Regions from separate parts of the Limosilactobacillus sp. C0001E2 genome, predicted to be linked through region 1. Evidence: predicted binding sites of a transcription regulator. Region 1 holds the regulator's gene; the other holds the start of a gene.
What was found. Region 1 encodes Rex, which represses fermentation and respiration genes when NADH is low (regulators of the CRP and FNR family bind a similar motif). Its sites were predicted from a motif close to TTGTGAANTANTTCACAA; they were not measured.
Positions count from the first base shown of each region.

Region 1 (9,264 bases):
ATCGCCAGGGTATTATCCCCAATAAAAAAGGTTACTTGACCACTTGGAAAATCAGCAGAACGACCCACCCGACCAGCGATCTGTACTAACGCAGAGCTCGAAAAAACCTTATCATCAGCACCGATGACGCAAACGTCAATTGTGGGAAAAGTAACGCCACGTTCCAGAATTGTGGTCGTAATTAAAAATTGGTACTGACCTTCTCGCATTCTTTGAACCTTTGTCAGCCTTTCATCATCCGCAGCATAAACTGTCGCAAAGGCTGTTTGCGGAATTATTTTCTTAAGAGCATTCGCAACCGGTGTTAAGTCTGTAACATGTGGTACAAACATTAAAAAACGCTTCTTTGTTTGCACATGACGATGTACCCATTGAATCACCGTTAATGGTAATCTGCCATGTGCTAATCGGCCCCGCCATTTTGAATTAATTTTGCCGCACTTAATTACCGGTAACAAATGTCCATGATAACGAAGAGGTAAATAACTAACAGTTAACCGATGCCGCTGGACCTCACGCAACAAGGTTTGGCCAGGTGTTGCCGTCATCATTAAAAGGCCTCCCGTCGGCTTTTTGGCCTGATTCGTGGCAAACAGTAACTGTTGATTAGCTGCATATGGAAACGAATCTATCTCATCCACAATCAGTAAATCAAATGCATGATAGAAGCGCAGCAATTGGTGCGTCGTACATACGGTTAATTGACAATACCGGTACGGCTGCTCCTGCTGACCATGTAATAAAACTATTGGTGTTTTTTGAAAGGCTCGCTGTAAGCGCGGAAATAATTCCAAGCAGACATCCACTCGTGGTGAAGCAATGCAAACCCGTTCTCGTTTTTTGAGTGCCTGTTCAATGGTTGAAAAAATCATCTCCGTTTTACCGGCCCCGGTAACTGCCCATAGTAAATGTCGTTGATGATTTGCCATCGCTTTTTGCACCTCTTCTGTCACCCGTAACTGTAATGGCGATAGCTGTCCTCGCCACGTTAACGGTTCCGTTGGCGGAGAAAATTGGTTTGGCTCTGGAACATGGTAAAATGAATCTAACGTCGATACTCGTCCTAAGTTAATACACTGTGGGCAATAATATTGTTCATTCGGTAATCCGCCATCATCACGTGTGGTAACAGCATTACAGCGCAGGCAATGAACCGAAGTGGTAACTACCAATGTTGGCAAAACCTGCACCGTATTTGGTAACTTCGGTGGAATATCAACTTTCGGAACGAGTTCCCGACGACCATATAATAAACTAATATCCATAATTTCCCTCCCATTATTTAAAGACGGAAATTAATTGAATTTTTGTGAGGAAATTTTAAGATGACTACTCAAAATTATTTAACAATTTGTGAAAATACGACACACGAAATTACTATCAAAAAATCACGGTTCATTTGCTCGCTTGCTCGTGTGAAAGATGAAGCTGCGGCAAAGGCCTTTATCGACAAGACTAAAACTATTCATCGCAAGGCAACCCATAATTGCTTTGCTTATCAAATTGGCACCGATGATCATATCCAACGAGAAAGTGACAATGGCGAACCAAGTGGGACTGCAGGGATCCCGATTTTGGAAGCATTACAATTAGTGGGTGTCCACGATGTATGTGCTGTGGTGACCCGTTACTTTGGCGGAATCAAGCTGGGTGCTGGCGGCCTTATCCGCGCGTACAGCAACGCAACTTCCGAAGCAATTAAGCAAGTGGGCCTCGTTCAACGCATTCAACAAACCTTGCTCCAAATTGACGTGCCCTACAAATTACATGATCAATTAATTTACTTTCTCAAGGAACAGCAATTAGAAGTTGCCAATGAAGAATACGGTGTCGACGTTCAAACCACCATTTTCGTGGATGAAGCACAGGCTTCAGCAGTGCAAGAACAATTAACCAACCGGTTCAGTGACCAACTCACAATCCACAAAAATGGCACCAGGTTTCATGAAATTCCATATGAAAATTAAAAAACGGCGTATGCAAAACAGTCTGCATACGCCGTTTAACTTTATCTCAACCAAGTAACTTGGCAATTACATTTAAAATAATCAGAACTAAACATAAAGCCAATAGTAACCGCACAGTGCGTTTCATGTGCCGATCACCACTTTGAATTTTATCCCAGTGGAGACCGATAAACCCGCCAACGATCGCCAAACAACCAAGAATGCCGCAAATTCCAGAGTAAAAGTGATTATGCTGAATGGTAAAGGATGCTAAGAATACTAATCCAATCACAAACACTAACCCACTCAGTAAAGTTCGTCTATCCACAATTTCTCCAATCTTACTATTCATGTAAGTGATAACTATAAGTTGCCACAACGATATTCTGCCGTGAGTTTAGTACGGTCCGCAAACGCAAACTAGTTTGGTTGTGGAGGATTAATTGCCAAGGATGCTTTGGAATAAATTGTGGAACCAGAACTGTCGTGGAATAGTTCCGCGCTTCCGCTCGCTTAGCAATTACATCGACAAATCGTAACGTCGGTGTGGCGATGGACCGGTAGGAGGAATGAATGTCAACAAAACGGACATCTGGATATTCTGCCTTAAACTCATTGGCAGTTTTATGCTCCTTACCAGGGTTCTCATCAAATGAAACGTGCATGGCAATCACGTAGTCACCAATTGACCGCGCATAGTTAATTGCCCCTCTGGTTACCCGGGTGACGTTACCAACTAAAACGATAACCGTCGATCCATCATAATCATGAAGCTGAACTGCGGTCTTTTCAGCTACCCGAAGCTGTTTACCAACTTTAATGTAGTGGCTGTGGATCTTATGGAACATCCATAACAAGCAAGGCATGATAATCAGATATGGCCAAACATTTTCGAAGTGTTGCCAGAATAGGGCTGCAACTAGGGAAAGTGAAATTAATGCCCCAACAAAGTTAATGCAGGACTTTCCAATCCACCAACCTTCACGTTCCCGGAACCAGTGAATAATCATCGCAGATTGTGACAAGGTAAATGGCACAAATACCCCAACCGCATAGAGCGGAATCAGCATGCTGGTTTGCCCGTGGAAAATCAAAATCAACACGATGGCGCCAACCGCCAGTGCAATTATCCCGTTAGAATAACCTAGTCGATCTCCCCGATCCATAAATGCATGGGGAAGAAACTTATCTTTGGCCATATTATAAGCCAGAATTGGAAAGGCTGAAAAACCGGTGTTGGCTGCTACCGCTAAAATCATCGCTGTCGATAATTGAAGTAAGTAGAAACCTAATCCGTGACCACCAAAAATTCTCGTCCCAATTTGTGAAAGAACCGTTACCTTAGCATTCGGCACAATCCCTAAGTAAAAGCCAAAGAAGATAATCGCAATGAAGAAGAACGCTAAGATGGCACTCATGATTGCCAAAGTTGTTGAAGCGTTTTTTTCTTTAGGTTCATTAAAGTTTGGCACTGCGTTACTTACCGCTTCCACCCCGGTTAGTGAAGAAGAACCAGCTGAAAAGGCTCGGACGAACAATACAAAACTCATTCCAACGACTGGGGTTCCGTAATCTGCGGGCGCGTGATAGGTAATGTGCCCAGTCGCAATATTAACCGCACCAACGATCACCATTACAAAGATCATAATGACAAAGAAATACACCGGAACAGTCAGGAAGTTGGCACTCTCACTCATTCCCCGTAAATTCATAAACATGATCAAAAGGACAATGATGACCGAAATGGGAACAGAGTATTTATATAATGCTGGAATGGCAGACGTGATCGCCTCGGTCCCAGAGGTTGTCGAAACCGCAACGGTCAACATATAGTCAACTAGCAATGATCCACCGGCTACTAATCCACCATTCTTACCCCAGTTTTTAGTAGCTACAATGTAGGCACCACCACCACTTGGGTATGCATGAATAATCTGTTGGTAAGATAGCGTAATTGCTAATAATAGGACCAACACAATCACCGCAATCGGAATCGAGTACCACATTGCCATCGCGGACAAAGTTACCAGAACCGTTACAATCTGCTCTGGTCCATAAGCAACTGACGAAATTGCATCAGAAGAAAGCATTGCTAATGCTTTAAACTTTGATAGGTGTGTTTTCCCTTCATCAAGGGTTTTCAAGGGTTTTCCAATTAACACCCGTTTCAAATAACGCCACATAAATTATTCTCCTCAAATGTAATAAATCAATGGCTATTCTACTCCACTCGCTTCGTGAATTGCTACCATTTTTGTAAAATTAATAATAAAAAAGTGGTGTTAAGCACCGCTTCCAGCACTCAACACCACACGAGATTGAACTCACCATATTAAATTACATCATGCCGCCCATGCCAGCACCTGGTTGTGGGGCAGCTGGAGCTGCATCCTTTGGTTCTGGCTTATCGGCAACAACTGCTTCTGTCGTCAATAATAATGCGGAAACTGAAGTTGCGTTTTGCAAAGCAGAACGGGTAACCTTGGTTGGGTCAACAATTCCGGCATCAATCATATCTTCGAATGTGCCATTAGCAGCGTTGTAACCAACACCTGGCTTTTCGTTCTTCAATTTGTTGACAATTACAGAACCTTCAACACCAGCATTTTCAGCAATTTGACGAACTGGAGCTTCTAGCGCGTTCTTTACAATGTTAACACCCGTTGCTTCATCGCCAGAAACATCTTTTTCAATTGCTTCAATATCAGGAATAACGTTTACCAAGGCTGTTCCACCACCTGGAACAAATCCTTCTTGGACAGCAGCCCGCGTCGCGTTCAAAGCATCTTCAATACGGTACTTCTTTTCCTTAAGTTCGGTTTCAGTAGCGGCACCTACCTTAACAACAGCAACACCACCGGAAAGCTTAGCCAAACGTTCTTGAAGCTTTTCCTTATCAAAGTCAGAAGTTGATTTAGCAATTGCTTGCTTAATTTGGTCCACCCGTTCAGCAATGGCATTCTTGTCACCACTACCGTCAACAATGGTGGTAGCATCCTTTGTAACCGTAACCTTGTTAGCTTGACCTAATTGATCAACAGTAACGTCCTTTAATTGCATCCCAAGATCATCGGAAATAACTGTTCCACCAGTCAAAATCGCAATATCTTGTAATTGAGACTTCCGCCGGTCACCAAAACCAGGCGCCTTAACAGCACATACGTTAAAGGTTCCCCGAATCTTGTTCAAAACAAGGGTTGGTAATGCTTCACCGGTAATATCATCAGCAATGATCAAGAGGGAACGACCTTCTTGGACAACTGATTGTAATAATGGAAGAATGTCTTGAATGTTGCTAATCTTCTTATCTGTAATCAAGATGTATGGGTTATCAAGGTCTGCTTCCATCTTGTCATTATCGGTAACCATGTATTGAGACATGTAACCACGATCAAAGCTCATCCCTTCAACCACGTCCACACTAGTTTCAACACCACGGGAATCTTCAATTGTAATGACACCATCATGACCAACCTTTTCCATGGCGTCAGCAATCAACTTACCAACTTCAGGGTTAGCAGCTGAAATTGAAGCGATTTGTGCAATGTCATCCTTGGTCTTAACATCATGGCTCATCTTGTGTAATGCTGCTACAGCAGCTTTAGTCGCCTTTTCAATCCCGCGCCGAACACCAACTGGATTAGCACCAGCTGTAACGTTCTTCATTCCTTCGTTAACAATGGCTTGGGTAAGGACAGTAGCAGTCGTGGTCCCATCACCAGCAATATCATTCGTCTTGGAAGCAACTTCAGCCACTAACTTAGCTCCCATATTTTCAAAGTGGTTGTCTAAGTCAATACTCTTGGCAATCGTAACCCCATCATTAGTGATTGTTGGTGAACCATAACTTTGTTCCAAAACCACGTTCCGTCCCTTAGGGCCAATTGTCGTCTTAACTGTATCCGCAAGCTTGTCAACACCAGCCATCATTGACTTACGTGCATCTTCACCAAATTTCAAATCTTTTGCCATAAATTTTCACCTCATTGTAAGAAAAGTTAATTTGTTAATGAATTAATCAACAACCGCAACTAAGTCCTTGTCATGAACAACTAAGTACTTATCGCCTTGGTATTCAACTTCATTACCAGCGTACTTATCAAAGAGGACTGTTTCGCCAACCTTAACACTAACTGGCACCTTGGTCCCATTATCAAGAACTCGACCATCGCCAACAGCGATAACTTCACCAGTAGTTGGCTTATCCTTAGCGTTGGAAGCTAAAACAATCCCTCCAACAGTTTCTTCTTTTTCCTCTGCGGCCTTCATAACCACGCGATCTCCTAATGGCTTTAACACGTTAACCCCTCCAAATATCATTAATTTCTGTAATCATTTAGCACTATTTAGTAGTGAGTGTTAGCACTTAAACGTCTTAAGTGATAACCACATTTCTTAGTATAACATCATCTTGCCTAATTACAACTAAAAAGTTTGACCTTTTTTGACTAATTCAACTTAAATTAGCAAAAAAGCCGGGCAACGCCCGGCAATTCTTGTTTTATTCGTCTTGTCCATTAAGATGATTACTTTCAATAAAGTAAATTAATGTTTGGAGTTCGTTTGTCAAGTCAATATTTTGAACTTGCACATTATCCGGCACTGACAAACGAACTGGCGAAAAGTTTAAAATTCCGTGAACACCCACTTCAACTAAATCGTCCGTGACTGATTGTGCTTGGGATGCCGGAACCGTCAAAATCACCACATCAATCTGTTGTTCCTTAATCTGTTTTTTTAGTTCGTTAGCTGGGTAAACTGGAATACCGCTCTTGATGGTGTTGGCTAAGGCTGGCTTAGGGTCAAAAGCAGCACTTATCCGCAGATTAGTGCTTTGGTGGAAGTTGTAGTTCATTAAAGCACTTCCTAAACTACCGACCCCAACTAACGCTACACTTGTGAGCTTATCCTGGTTCAAAATTCCCTTAAAAAACTTAATAAGACTCTCAACATCATACCCATATCCACGTTTTCCCAACTCACCAAAGTATGAGAAATCACGCCGGATAGTTGCCGAGTCAACTTGAACCGCCTCTGAAAGTTCCGTTGATGATACTCGACGTTTATTAGCATTTAGCAAAGCATTTAGATACCGATAGTATACTGGTAAACGCTTGGCTGTTGCCCGCGGGATTTTACGCGTTGGCATAACCAAATTCCTCCATTCAATTTAAAACGTTTGTGAATTAACCTACTTGATATTCTAGCAACTTATTCTAACTTTGTGAACCTTTTTGCAAGAAAAGATCCATTTAGTAGTTACTGCTTTTTTATGCTAAAATCGTTTTAGAATACTATTAATACTGAAATTAAACGCGGTTACTGAATGATATTACTCCAAGCAAACCATGTCGAACGTCGCTTCGGTGCTGACGTTTTATTTCACAATGTCAATATGCAAATTAACGAGCATAGTCGAACTGCCCTCGTGGGTAGAAACGGTGCCGGTAAAACAACCCTGCTGAAAATGATTGCCGGCATTACAGAGCCAGATGAAGGAACAATTTCAAAAGCCCATCACCTTACCATTGGATACTTAGCTCAAGACCAGGGATTAGATTCACAAAACACAATTTGGGCTGAATTAGATTCGGTTTTCACGCCATTACATAAAATGGAGGCTGAAATTCACCAACTGGAGGAACAATTAGCGACATTGGATAGTACTACTGATCAATACCAGCACGTTATCCAGCAATATGACGACCTCCAAACCACCTTTAAGGAGCGTGGTGGCTTTGAATATGCATCTAAAATGCGGGGTGTGCTAACCGGGTTTGGTTTTGATTCCTCGATGTATGATCTACCCATCAACTCACTCTCCGGAGGGCAAAAAACTAAGCTGGCCCTTGCCAAGATTCTTTTACAAGCACCTGACCTGTTAATCTTAGATGAACCAACGAACCATTTAGATATGAATGTTTTGAGCTGGTTAGAAGACTACCTCCGCGGCTATGCTGGTTCTGTGCTGGTAGTTTCGCACGACCGTTACTTTCTCGATCGCGTGGTTAACCAAGTCTACGATTTAGAAAATCAAACTCTAACTCGTTATTCTGGTAACTATTCACAATTTACCAAAGAAAAGACGGCCCGCATCCAAGCTGAACAAAAACACTATGATCAGCAACAAAAAGAAATTGCAAAACTGGAAGACTTTGTTAATAAAAATCTCGTGCGCGCTTCCACCACTAAACGTGCTCAAGCGCGACAAAAACAATTAGATAAAATGGAACGACTAGAACGACCAACAGTTGATGACCGTTCAATCCACTTTGCGTTTCACTCTGCTAAGGACAGTGGGAACGAAGTCTTAGACGTTCAAGAACTTAAAGTTGGCTATCAAGAGCATGTTCTCGCTGGTCCATTAAGCTTTCAAGAACGACGGAAACAACGGATCGGTATTATTGGACCCAACGGAATTGGTAAATCCACCCTTCTGAAAACTATTTTGCACAAACTCCCAGCAATTAGCGGCACTATTAAACTAGGCGCTAACCTTGATATTGGTTACTACGACCAAGAGCAACAACAACTACATCCTAATAAAACAGTATTAGATGAAGTCTGGGATGATCACCCAGAAGTTCCAGAAACGGAAATCCGTTCCCTGTTAGGAAGCTTCTTGTTTGTTGGCGATGATGTTTTTAAAACCGTTCATGAGTTAAGTGGTGGGCAGAAGGCTCGGTTAGAGTTAACCAAACTCTCATTTCAGCCAATTAACTTCTTAATTCTCGATGAACCAACCAACCACTTAGATATCGACAGTCGGGAAGTTCTTGAAACTGCCATTAACGAATTTTCGGGAACCGTTCTCTTCGTATCTCATGATCGTTACTTTTTAAACCAAGTAGCAACTGACATTTTAGATATGTCCGCAACGGGAATTCAACATTACTCAGGAAATTACGATAGTTTTCTTGAACAAACAGCAAAATTGGTAGACCCAGTGAACGTCCCCAAAAAAGCTGCAAATAAAAAGCATTCCTCAAAATCTACGAGTCAACAAAACTACCAAGCTAGCAAGCAAGAACAACGTGCCCGTCGTAAATTGGAACGGGAGGTTTCAAAATGGGAAACCACGTTGGATCAACTGCAAGCGCAGCACGATCAAATCGAGCAACAAATGAGTGATCCTGAAATTGCCACCGATATTGCAAAGCTAAGTGATTTGCAAAAAGAGCTTGATCAATGTCAGGCTGAATTGGATCAAGCTGAGGAAAATTGGACAAGTGCAGCTGAACAACTCGAAGAATTTAATCAATAATTATCCATCTAAAGAAACGGCCCAGAGTGCTGAAAGCGCCTCTGAGCCGTTTTT
Region 1 covers NZ_JBWPXC010000003.1:83,089-92,352, reverse strand. Annotated here, with positions in the region: gene AC1EKL_RS04160 (ATP-dependent helicase ComFA) at 1-1,265, opposite strand, end outside; gene AC1EKL_RS04155 (YigZ family protein) at 1,326-1,967, shown strand; gene AC1EKL_RS04150 (hypothetical protein) at 2,014-2,274, opposite strand; gene AC1EKL_RS04145 (APC family permease) at 2,291-4,129, opposite strand; gene groL (chaperonin GroEL) at 4,284-5,918, opposite strand; gene groES (co-chaperone GroES) at 5,961-6,245, opposite strand; gene AC1EKL_RS04130 (redox-sensing transcriptional repressor Rex) at 6,448-7,095, opposite strand; gene AC1EKL_RS04125 (ABC-F family ATP-binding cassette domain-containing protein) at 7,273-9,210, shown strand.

Region 2 (9,264 bases), on a different contig from region 1:
TACCATCCTTTAATGCATTCTTGGCCATTAATTCAAAGTCTTCTGGCTTAGCGCCAATAGCCTTAATTGAATCAGGAATACCAATTGACTTAGCTAATTCACGCATCCCATCAATTGACTTGTGGGCAGCTTCCATAGTCGTCATACCAGTTGTGTCATAACCCATAATTTGGGCTAATTTAGCAAACCGGTCTGGACAAGCAATGATGTTCCATTCTTCAACTACTGGCAGCATCAAAGCACAGCAGACACCATGAGGGGCATCATATTGGCCACCCAATTGGTGCGCCATTGCATGAACATATCCCAAGTTAGCGTTATTGAAGGCCATTCCGGCAAGCATTTCCCCTTCGACCATCTTGGTCCGAGCTTCAACATTGTGACCATTCGCAACCGCTTCAGGTAAGTATTGTTGAATAATTTGAATGGCCTTTTCACATTGGCTATCAGTAATATCATTGTGGTCAACTGAAACGAATGGTTCAACCGCTTGAACGTAGGCATCCAAACCAGTTGCGGCAGTTGTGGCTTGTGGAATGTCCAGCATGAGCATTGGGTCATTAAATGAAACCAATGGAATGTTCCGCCATGAAACAACTACAAACTTTAGGTGAGTATCTTCATTGGTAATTACTGCGTGCCGGGTCAATTCAGAACCGGTACCAGCAGTCGTGTTTACCGCCATCAATGGTGGCAATGGCTTATCTAGCGTTTCAATTCCGGCTAGTTTAGTAATATCGTCACCATTGGTGAGAATAATTCCAATTCCCTTACCACAGTCATGAGCAGAACCACCACCAACGGTGATAATGCTGTCACAACCTTCATCCAGATAGATTTGCTTCCCCTTCTTGATATCACGAATCTTTGGATTTTCTTCTGCACCATCGAAGATGCCGTATTCAACGCCCGCCTTCTTCAATGAGTTAACAGTTTGATCAACTGGTCCATTTTCAATTTTACCGATGTGACCACCAGTAACTACGAGGACCTTATGCATACCAAGCATCTTAGCCCGATCACCAATCTTGGCGATTACTCCAGGGCCAAAGAAGTTTACGCTTGGCATTAAGAAATCAAATTGTCGTTCCATGATATTGCCTCCAATAAGTTAATTACAGTATTGATTGTAATACCAAGTTTGTGAAAATCAACACAATTTACAAGAAACTAAACATTTTTATTAATCTGTTTCATTAAAACCATGGATTATCGATTCATGAAGGATTGTAAAATCAATCACATTATTTATGATATGGTAAGCCGTTAATAATCGTAAATGCCCGATAGATTTGTTCCGTGAGCACCAGCCGCATCAATTTATGGGGAAGTGTAAACCGACCAAATGAGATCTCCGTATTTGCCCGTTTCAAAACGGCTGGACTTAAACCTAGTGACCCACCAATCACAAAAGTAAGGTCACTATGCCCATAGGTGGTTAACTGATTAATCTCCTTAGCAAATTCTTCTGAAGAACGTTCCTTTCCCTTAATCGCCAACGCGAATACGTATTCCCGATCTTTAATCTTACTGAGGATCCGCTCCCCCTCCTTCGCCATGACCTCAACCATTTCATTTTGGCTAAGTGATTCAGGAGCCGGTTCATCGGCAACCTCAACAATCTTAAATTTACAAAACCGCCCAAGGCGTTTTTGATATTCAGCAATTCCATCTTTAAAATACTTTTCTTTGACTTTTCCCACACCAATAATTTTAATATTCAAATTCTTCATTCCTTACTTTTTTCTTGCTATTTTACCATCATGTTAATAACTAGAACTTTTCAACAATTTTTCCACAAGTTATCCACAGAAGATCGTGGATAACTCGGGAAGTTCGTTCTTCTATCTTTGGTCTACCCCGAATTAATAACTTAAGTTATCCACATTAGCAACAAAAACAATCGTTCGCTCACCTTAATCTTAGTGCCTGATATAGCAACGTTTATGACGATTTTGATTAAATTTAATCCACTTATCAACAAGTGTGGATAAAATCTGTGGATAACTTTTTACACAAGAAAAATCGTTGAAATAACAACTATCAACAGCCTGTGGATAATTATGTGGATAACTTTTCCACGGTTTGTTATTAATCACCAATCTTTAGACGAATCATTCGTTTTTCATTCATATTCTATGATTCCAGTAAACTTTTATGTCAAATATTCTATCATTAACGAACTATCTCTCTTTGCTTAACCGTCAAGGTTCTGTCCTTGACAGGATAAAAAAACTGGTGCTTACTAAGCACCAGTTTTTCTAGAATCCAGCATCATCATTATCTTGACTTTGCTGATCTTGATCGCTTTCCTGTTGGGAAGAATCCGATTCTGAACTACTACTATTAGCTGAACTATCGTTTTCAGTTAACTTAACAGTAACTGTGTGGGCCTTCCCATTTCGATAATATGTGATTTTGGCTGATTGACCGACCTTATACTTATACAATGCGGTTCGTAATGAACTAACATCCGTTACTGACTTATTCCCAATCTTCGTAATGACATCATATTTTTTAATACCAGCGTTTTTAGCGGCACCACTATCCGTGATGGTCATCACGACCGCCCCTTTAGTAACGCTAGAAGGTAATTTTAAGACTGAAGATTGTTGATCTTGCGAAACGCTACTTAGGTCAATCAATCCTACGCCTAGTGAAGGACGAGTGATTTTACCGTTTTTAACTAGTTGATTGATAATCCGTACAACTTCGTTACTTGGAATGGAGAAGCCCATCCCTTCAACGTTGCTTCCGTTAGTATCAGAAGCTAACTTCATGGAATTAATCCCGATCACTTGGCCAGCCATATTGATAAGGGGACCACCAGAATTACCTGAATTAATAGCTGCATCAGTTTGAATAACACTAGTTGCTGCAGCACCAGACTTCGCTCGAATTGTCCGATTCTTTGCATAAATAATCCCTTTGGTAACCGTATTTGCATATTCACTGCCCATTGGGGAACCAATTGCTAGCACGTCTTGTCCTGCTGCAATGTCATTAGAATTGCCAAAGGAAGCAACAGTTTTCACATTCGCTGCACTAATCCGTAAAACTGCTAAGTCAGTGGTGGAATCTGTCCCAACAATCTTAGCAGAAACTTCTTTACCATTACTCATGATCACTTTGAGCGCATTTGAGCCGGATACCACATGGTTGTTAGTCACAATATAGGCTGAGCCACCACTCTTTTTGTAGATGACCCCAGAACCTTCACTAACCGTTTGCAGTTTCCCAGAGCTGCTCTGACCACTACTTTGTCCAAACAAACTATAAATACTACTTGAGCTTTGCCGATTTTGTAAATTAATTACCGACACTACTGAATCTTTAACTGACTTATATGCCTTCGTCGATTCATTATTTAAGTTCGCCTTATTTTTTGCAACCGATGTCCCACCAGCTTTATTCGACCCAGCGGGAGTCCGCATGGCAATTCGCTCACGAATACCACTAACCACATTACCGATTCCTAATGATAATCCCCCACCTATCAAACCAGCAATTAAACCAACCACAGCAACTTTTATCCAAAATTTATTATTTTTTTTGTTGCATGATACGTCCTCCTATTCAGTTTTCATTATAGAAACCAAATATGAATTATTTTTGAAATTTTTATAATATTTTTCATTATAACGTCATTAGTTTACTTGCGTGATCTTGTTCGGCATCGTCGAGCTGAAAATCATGATCAACCCCAAAATCGCGTTGCTCTAACAACGTGGCAACTGTTAAGTGTGCTAATGATCGAGTGTTATTTTCGTAACTGCGATGGCCAATAATAACTTCTTTCGTATGACGGCCAATCACGCTCGTGAGTGCTTCTGCACCATCCTCATTCGAGAGGTGACCTTCATCACCCAAAATTCGTTGTTTGAGCGGCCATGAGTACTTAGTCCCGTTTATTAGCATCTCCGTATCATGGTTGCATTCCATTAAATAAGCATCCGCATCACGGATTGTCCCAGCTACTCGTTCGGAAATATGCCCCGTATCAGTTAAAATGCAAAATGCTTTATTATCGTGATGGACCTGATAAAACTGTGGTTCTGCTGCATCATGGGAAACTGCAAAACTTTCAACCTGGAGATCACCAAAGTCCTTAATCGTCCCTGGTGCAATCAGATGCTTTTGGTCCAAAGGAATTTTACCAATTTTATTATCCATTGCTTGCCAAGTACCGCGATTAGCATAAATATCCAGTCCATATCGACGCGCTAACACTCCCACACCATGACTATGGTCACTATGCTCGTGCGTAACGAAAATGGCCTCAACATCCTTCAACGAGCGGTTAATCGCTGCCATCCGTGCTTCAATTTGTTTACCACTTAATCCTGCATCAATTAAGATTCGGTGGTGGGCAGTTTCAACATATGTAGAATTACCCTTACTACCACTGGCTAAAATACTGTAGTGTAAATTATCCGCTGTTGCCACAACTATCCCTTTCTCTACTAATTATCACCATTCATTTTAAAAAGCGTTCCACTAAAGGCATTCACCCGTAAGTTTTGGGTATTATCACCGGTTTTGCTTTTCACATTCACATTCCAAATTGGAACATATACGAGCTGATTACCATTCTTTTTAATCTTATCATAACCAAACAGAACATAACGGATTCGCGAATTATTAGCAATCTGGTTATGCCGATAAAGCCAAGTTACCGCCTGTTGCTGTGAAACCGTTAGGGAACGCGGTCGCAAAGTCGTAAAATGACTTAGATAATTCTGCGTATATCCCGTGACTTCATTACTATCATTGATATGTAACCGCAGTTGTCCTGCATTATCTAAGATCGGCTGACCATGAACGGTTTGAGTATAGACAACCTGCCGTTTATTTGATAACTGCGCACAATAGGTATATTCCTGACCATGAAGAATTCGTTTGGAATGCACGATCTTATCCAGTTGTTGCTGTTGGTTAACTTGATTATGAATTTTAATCGGTTTTTGAAATGTACTAGTGATTGTCCCGTTGTTCAAATGAGAACTCTGATTTTTTAGTGCCGTCACCCGTGAATTACTAGTCCACTGATTATTGTCTTGAGCCGCAATGTAATAACCATCTTGCCGATGATTGGAGAGCGACCCAAAACTAATCATGTCATTTTTCATTTCTTTCATCGTAACCTGTGACTGACTTTGTTGCCGACCACTATTATGAAATTGCGTCCCCATTAATAACGAAACACAGAGTCCAATATCAAGAAGGACAAAGGCAATGATAAAAATCCACTGGATTCGTTTAAAATTCATTCCGGTCCCCCCTAATTATTGATTAAACTCTTATAATTTTCCCAACTATTCCGATAGCGAATGTAATAAGTCGGTGTTAACGTTACCGTTTTAGCATTTTGATCTGTCTTCCACTGGTAACCAATCCGGATTCCCGTAACTTCCTTTAACTTATTAACTGATCGTAAGCCATTAAAGACCACCGCTGACGATGGTAGAACGGTTTTTTTATTGCTTACTGGTACCGGCACCTGAAGACTGTAGGTAGAAAAATGATAGCGCTCTGCACCATCATGATTATTCTGGATCTGAACAGTTCCATAACCATCATCATTAAAAATGGGGAACCCTTCTACGAAGCTGCGGTAAGTGATTGATTCGCTTTTTCCATTGTAGGAGTCATAGCGGAGTGAATCTAATGGAATACTCGTACTAGCTAACTGGTTATAGATATGACCAAAGATTTGTTGGTAGTTAAAGGTATCGGACCGTCCGACATAATTTTCATAGTCAAGCGCGCCCTTTGCTGGATCATATACCAACCGTTTACTAGTCCCTGACTGATAAACAATATGGTTATTTTCTTGTTGTGACGTGACCGTCGACTGCTTCGATGAGTTATTCATTAACGTTTGGCTAACGCTATCTGGATTAATCTTACTAATTTGATAACCAAAGTTCGGTAATTTTACCCCATGTGGATAGGTAACCATCGGATGACCACCATAAATCTTATGGTCAACGCTAATTGATGAGCCACCCTTTAAAGATTCTTTAATCGCCTTAGTATTAGCGTTATCAACCTTCACCCGAAAAACCCGATAATTATTATTACTCAACAAATAAATCCGGTTAATCCGATTACTTTTATTCAACGGAATCACAATATGATCAATTCGACTAAGGTTATTATAATTGAGATTTTGATTGAAACTATCGTTAAAGATTGTCATCGGCACACTAGATGGGTACGACAACATTACCGAATTATTTAAACGCAGATAATTCAGATAATTATTTTGCCGACCAGACTCAATCCTCGTTAACCGGTGCATTCGCCAACGTTCAATGCTTTGACGAGCAGTTAACACAGGATTTTTAGCTTGACCATAAAGGAGTTTTTGTCCTTGATCATCATTCGTTTTGATGACCTGCGTTGGCAAATAAATGTCTCGCATCGACTGAGTTGTGACTTGTCGTCCTGTACTTGTTCCAGAATCACCAAAAAAGCGATGATCCGACCGGTATGGGTTTACCCACACAATTCCAGAGAGAATGAGACTAATAACCACCACAATGGTTAAAACAATGGCTAACCAGTTATCTTTAATCTTCGCTAGCATCCCATTCATCTCCTTCATCGTATGGTACATATGGTAGGGAAATGTAGAAAGTTGATCCTTTACCTTCGATACTATCAACCCAGATTTGACCGCCTAAGAGGTTTACCACTTCTTTTGAAATCGCTAATCCTAACCCGGTTCCACCTTGTTTCCGGGAACGCGCCTTATCAACTCGGAAGAACCGATCGAAAATATGGCCGATATCCTTCCGTGGAATCCCCAGCCCTTGATCGGCAATACTCATAATGACGTGATTCTTAGTCTCCATCAGACGAGCAGTGATTACACCACCATCAGGTGAGTATTTGACAGCATTATTCATAATATTATCAATCACTTGGGTGAACTTATCAGTATCAATTTCAACCCAGAGATCCTTCTGAGTAATCTTGCGCTGAATCGTATACTTCTTTTGCTGTGGATCCGTTTCTTTTTTCAAAATCATATCAAAACGGTCCAGAATATAATTAAAAAGTTCGTTGATATTAACGTATTCAAGATTTAATTTTACTGTCCCGGAATCCATTCTAGATAGACTCAGTAAATCATTAATCATTCTGATCATTCGGTCGGTTTCATCTTGAACTACCTTTAAAAATTGGGGAGCAATCTCTGCATCCTTCCAAGCACCATCACTCAATGCCTCAACGTAACTTTTAACACTCGTTAATGGTGTCCGTAATTCATGCGAAACGTTTGAAACAAATTGTTTACGTTCCTGATCTTCCTTCTGTTGACTAGTAACATCATGCAAAACACAAACGAACCCACTGACAAACCCGGATTCACGCTGCACAACTGAAAAGTAAGCCGAAAGAATCATGCCACTTGTATCACTATTATCAATTAGAATTTGTTGAACGTCATCATCAACCAGTTCTCGCATTGTGTAATCTTTTCTGATTCCCAAAATATCTAATAACGATTTACCAATTACGTTATCATCCTCATTGACATCCAACAGTTGTTGAGCAGTCTCATTAATAATCGTAATATTTCCTCGACGATCAGTTGCCAGAACACCATCTGACATGTGAGAAAGTACGCTATTCAAGCGCCGTTGTTCCGCTTCGGAAACTTCCTGACTTTCTTCCACCCGAACAGACAAGTTATTAATTGCACCAGCCAGTTGTCCCAATTCATCATTACCCATTACCGCAACTCGACCAGAATAGTCACCACGGGCAATTCGGAGTGTTTGCTTACGCATTTCCTCAATTGGCCGGGTTATTTCCCGGGAAATAATAATCGTAATTCCCAAACCAATAATAATTGTTACTAATGCAGCAAATACATAGATTAAGGAAATATTATTGATCGTTGAGTAAACGCCCTCTAGGCTAGCCCGCATATAAACGGCTCCAACAACGTTATTGGCATTGTTATTGCTTAATAGCGGGACAACATTTACATAATAGCGATTATGGTTATCATTATCATAAACATTTTTATTATGCGAACGGTTAGTAGCTAAAACATTTTTAACCGTACTATCCGTTGTTCGCTGACCAACCATATTGCGGTTACTAGGATTACTGCTCCCACGAATAATTCCCTTATTATCAATAACCCGAATTTCAGAAATGTTGTTATTATTTACTTCTGTCAGGATTTCACGAATTTGGCGATTAGCCTTTTTCGTATTTTTTCGCCCAAGTTGTGTTGCTAATGAGTTATCAATATATGATGGTAGTTCAATTTGCTGGCGAAAATTAGAAAGGTTCTGCCGTTCCAATTGACGCACAAAAACCGCCCCAACAATTTCCAACGTCAACATTAACATTAACGCAAATACTAGGGCGATTTTAAAATGAATAGATTGATAAAATTTTAGTTTGCTATTCACAACTTATTTACTCCTACTCTTGATTAGGATTTGCTAAGTAATAGCCAACCCCACGCCGAGTTACTAGCCATTGTGGGTGACTTGGATTATCTTCAATTTTTTCACGTAGACGACGGACCGTCACATCAACTGTCCGGACATCACCGAAATAGTCATATCCCCAAACCGTTTGTAAGAGTTGTTCACGCTTGATTACTTGGCCAATGTGTTGGGCCAAATAATGCAACAATTCAAATTCACGATGAGTTAAGTTAATATTATCTCCGCGTTTAGTGACAGTGTATGCATCGGGATGGATGGTTAAATCACCAATTTTAATATCATTATTTTCCGTTTCTGCATTAGGTGTGTTTGCAGCATCCTGACGCCGTAGATTAGCCTTCACCCGTGCTACTAATTCACGATTGGAAAATGGTTTAGTAACGTAGTCATCTGCCCCTAATTCAAGCCCTAAAACTTTATCAAGTTCTGAATCCTTGGCAGTAACCATAATAATTGGTGTATTATGCTTAGCCCGCACCCGTTTGGCTACTTCGAGGCCATCAATTTTCGGCAACATCAGGTCAAGAATAATCAAATCAGGCTGGTCACTTTCAACCTTTTCCAGGCCTTCTTCACCATCAAAAGAGGTTACGACTTCGTAGCCCTCTTTCTCTAAGTTGAATTTGATGATGTCTGAAATTGGTTTTTCATCATCAACTACCAAAACTTTATTGGCCATGTGAATTCCTCCAATTGATAATGGAACTAATTAAGTCACCGCTAGCAGTGCCTTTAATTCCTAATTTATCCGTTTTAATTACTTTCATATTATACCACTTCTCGG
Region 2 covers NZ_JBWPXC010000004.1:95,879-105,142, forward strand. Annotated here, with positions in the region: gene AC1EKL_RS05635 (iron-containing alcohol dehydrogenase) at 1-1,093, opposite strand, end outside; gene rlmH (23S rRNA (pseudouridine(1915)-N(3))-methyltransferase RlmH) at 1,245-1,724, opposite strand; gene AC1EKL_RS05645 (S1C family serine protease) at 2,262-3,521, opposite strand; gene AC1EKL_RS05650 (MBL fold metallo-hydrolase) at 3,637-4,452, opposite strand; gene AC1EKL_RS05655 (two-component system regulatory protein YycI) at 4,464-5,270, opposite strand; gene yycH (two-component system activity regulator YycH) at 5,282-6,592, opposite strand; gene walK (cell wall metabolism sensor histidine kinase WalK) at 6,576-8,438, opposite strand; gene yycF (response regulator YycF) at 8,452-9,159, opposite strand.
Region 2: a site for Rex is predicted at 1,142-1,159, ahead of AC1EKL_RS05635 (iron-containing alcohol dehydrogenase). Genes of this name have one in related genera too.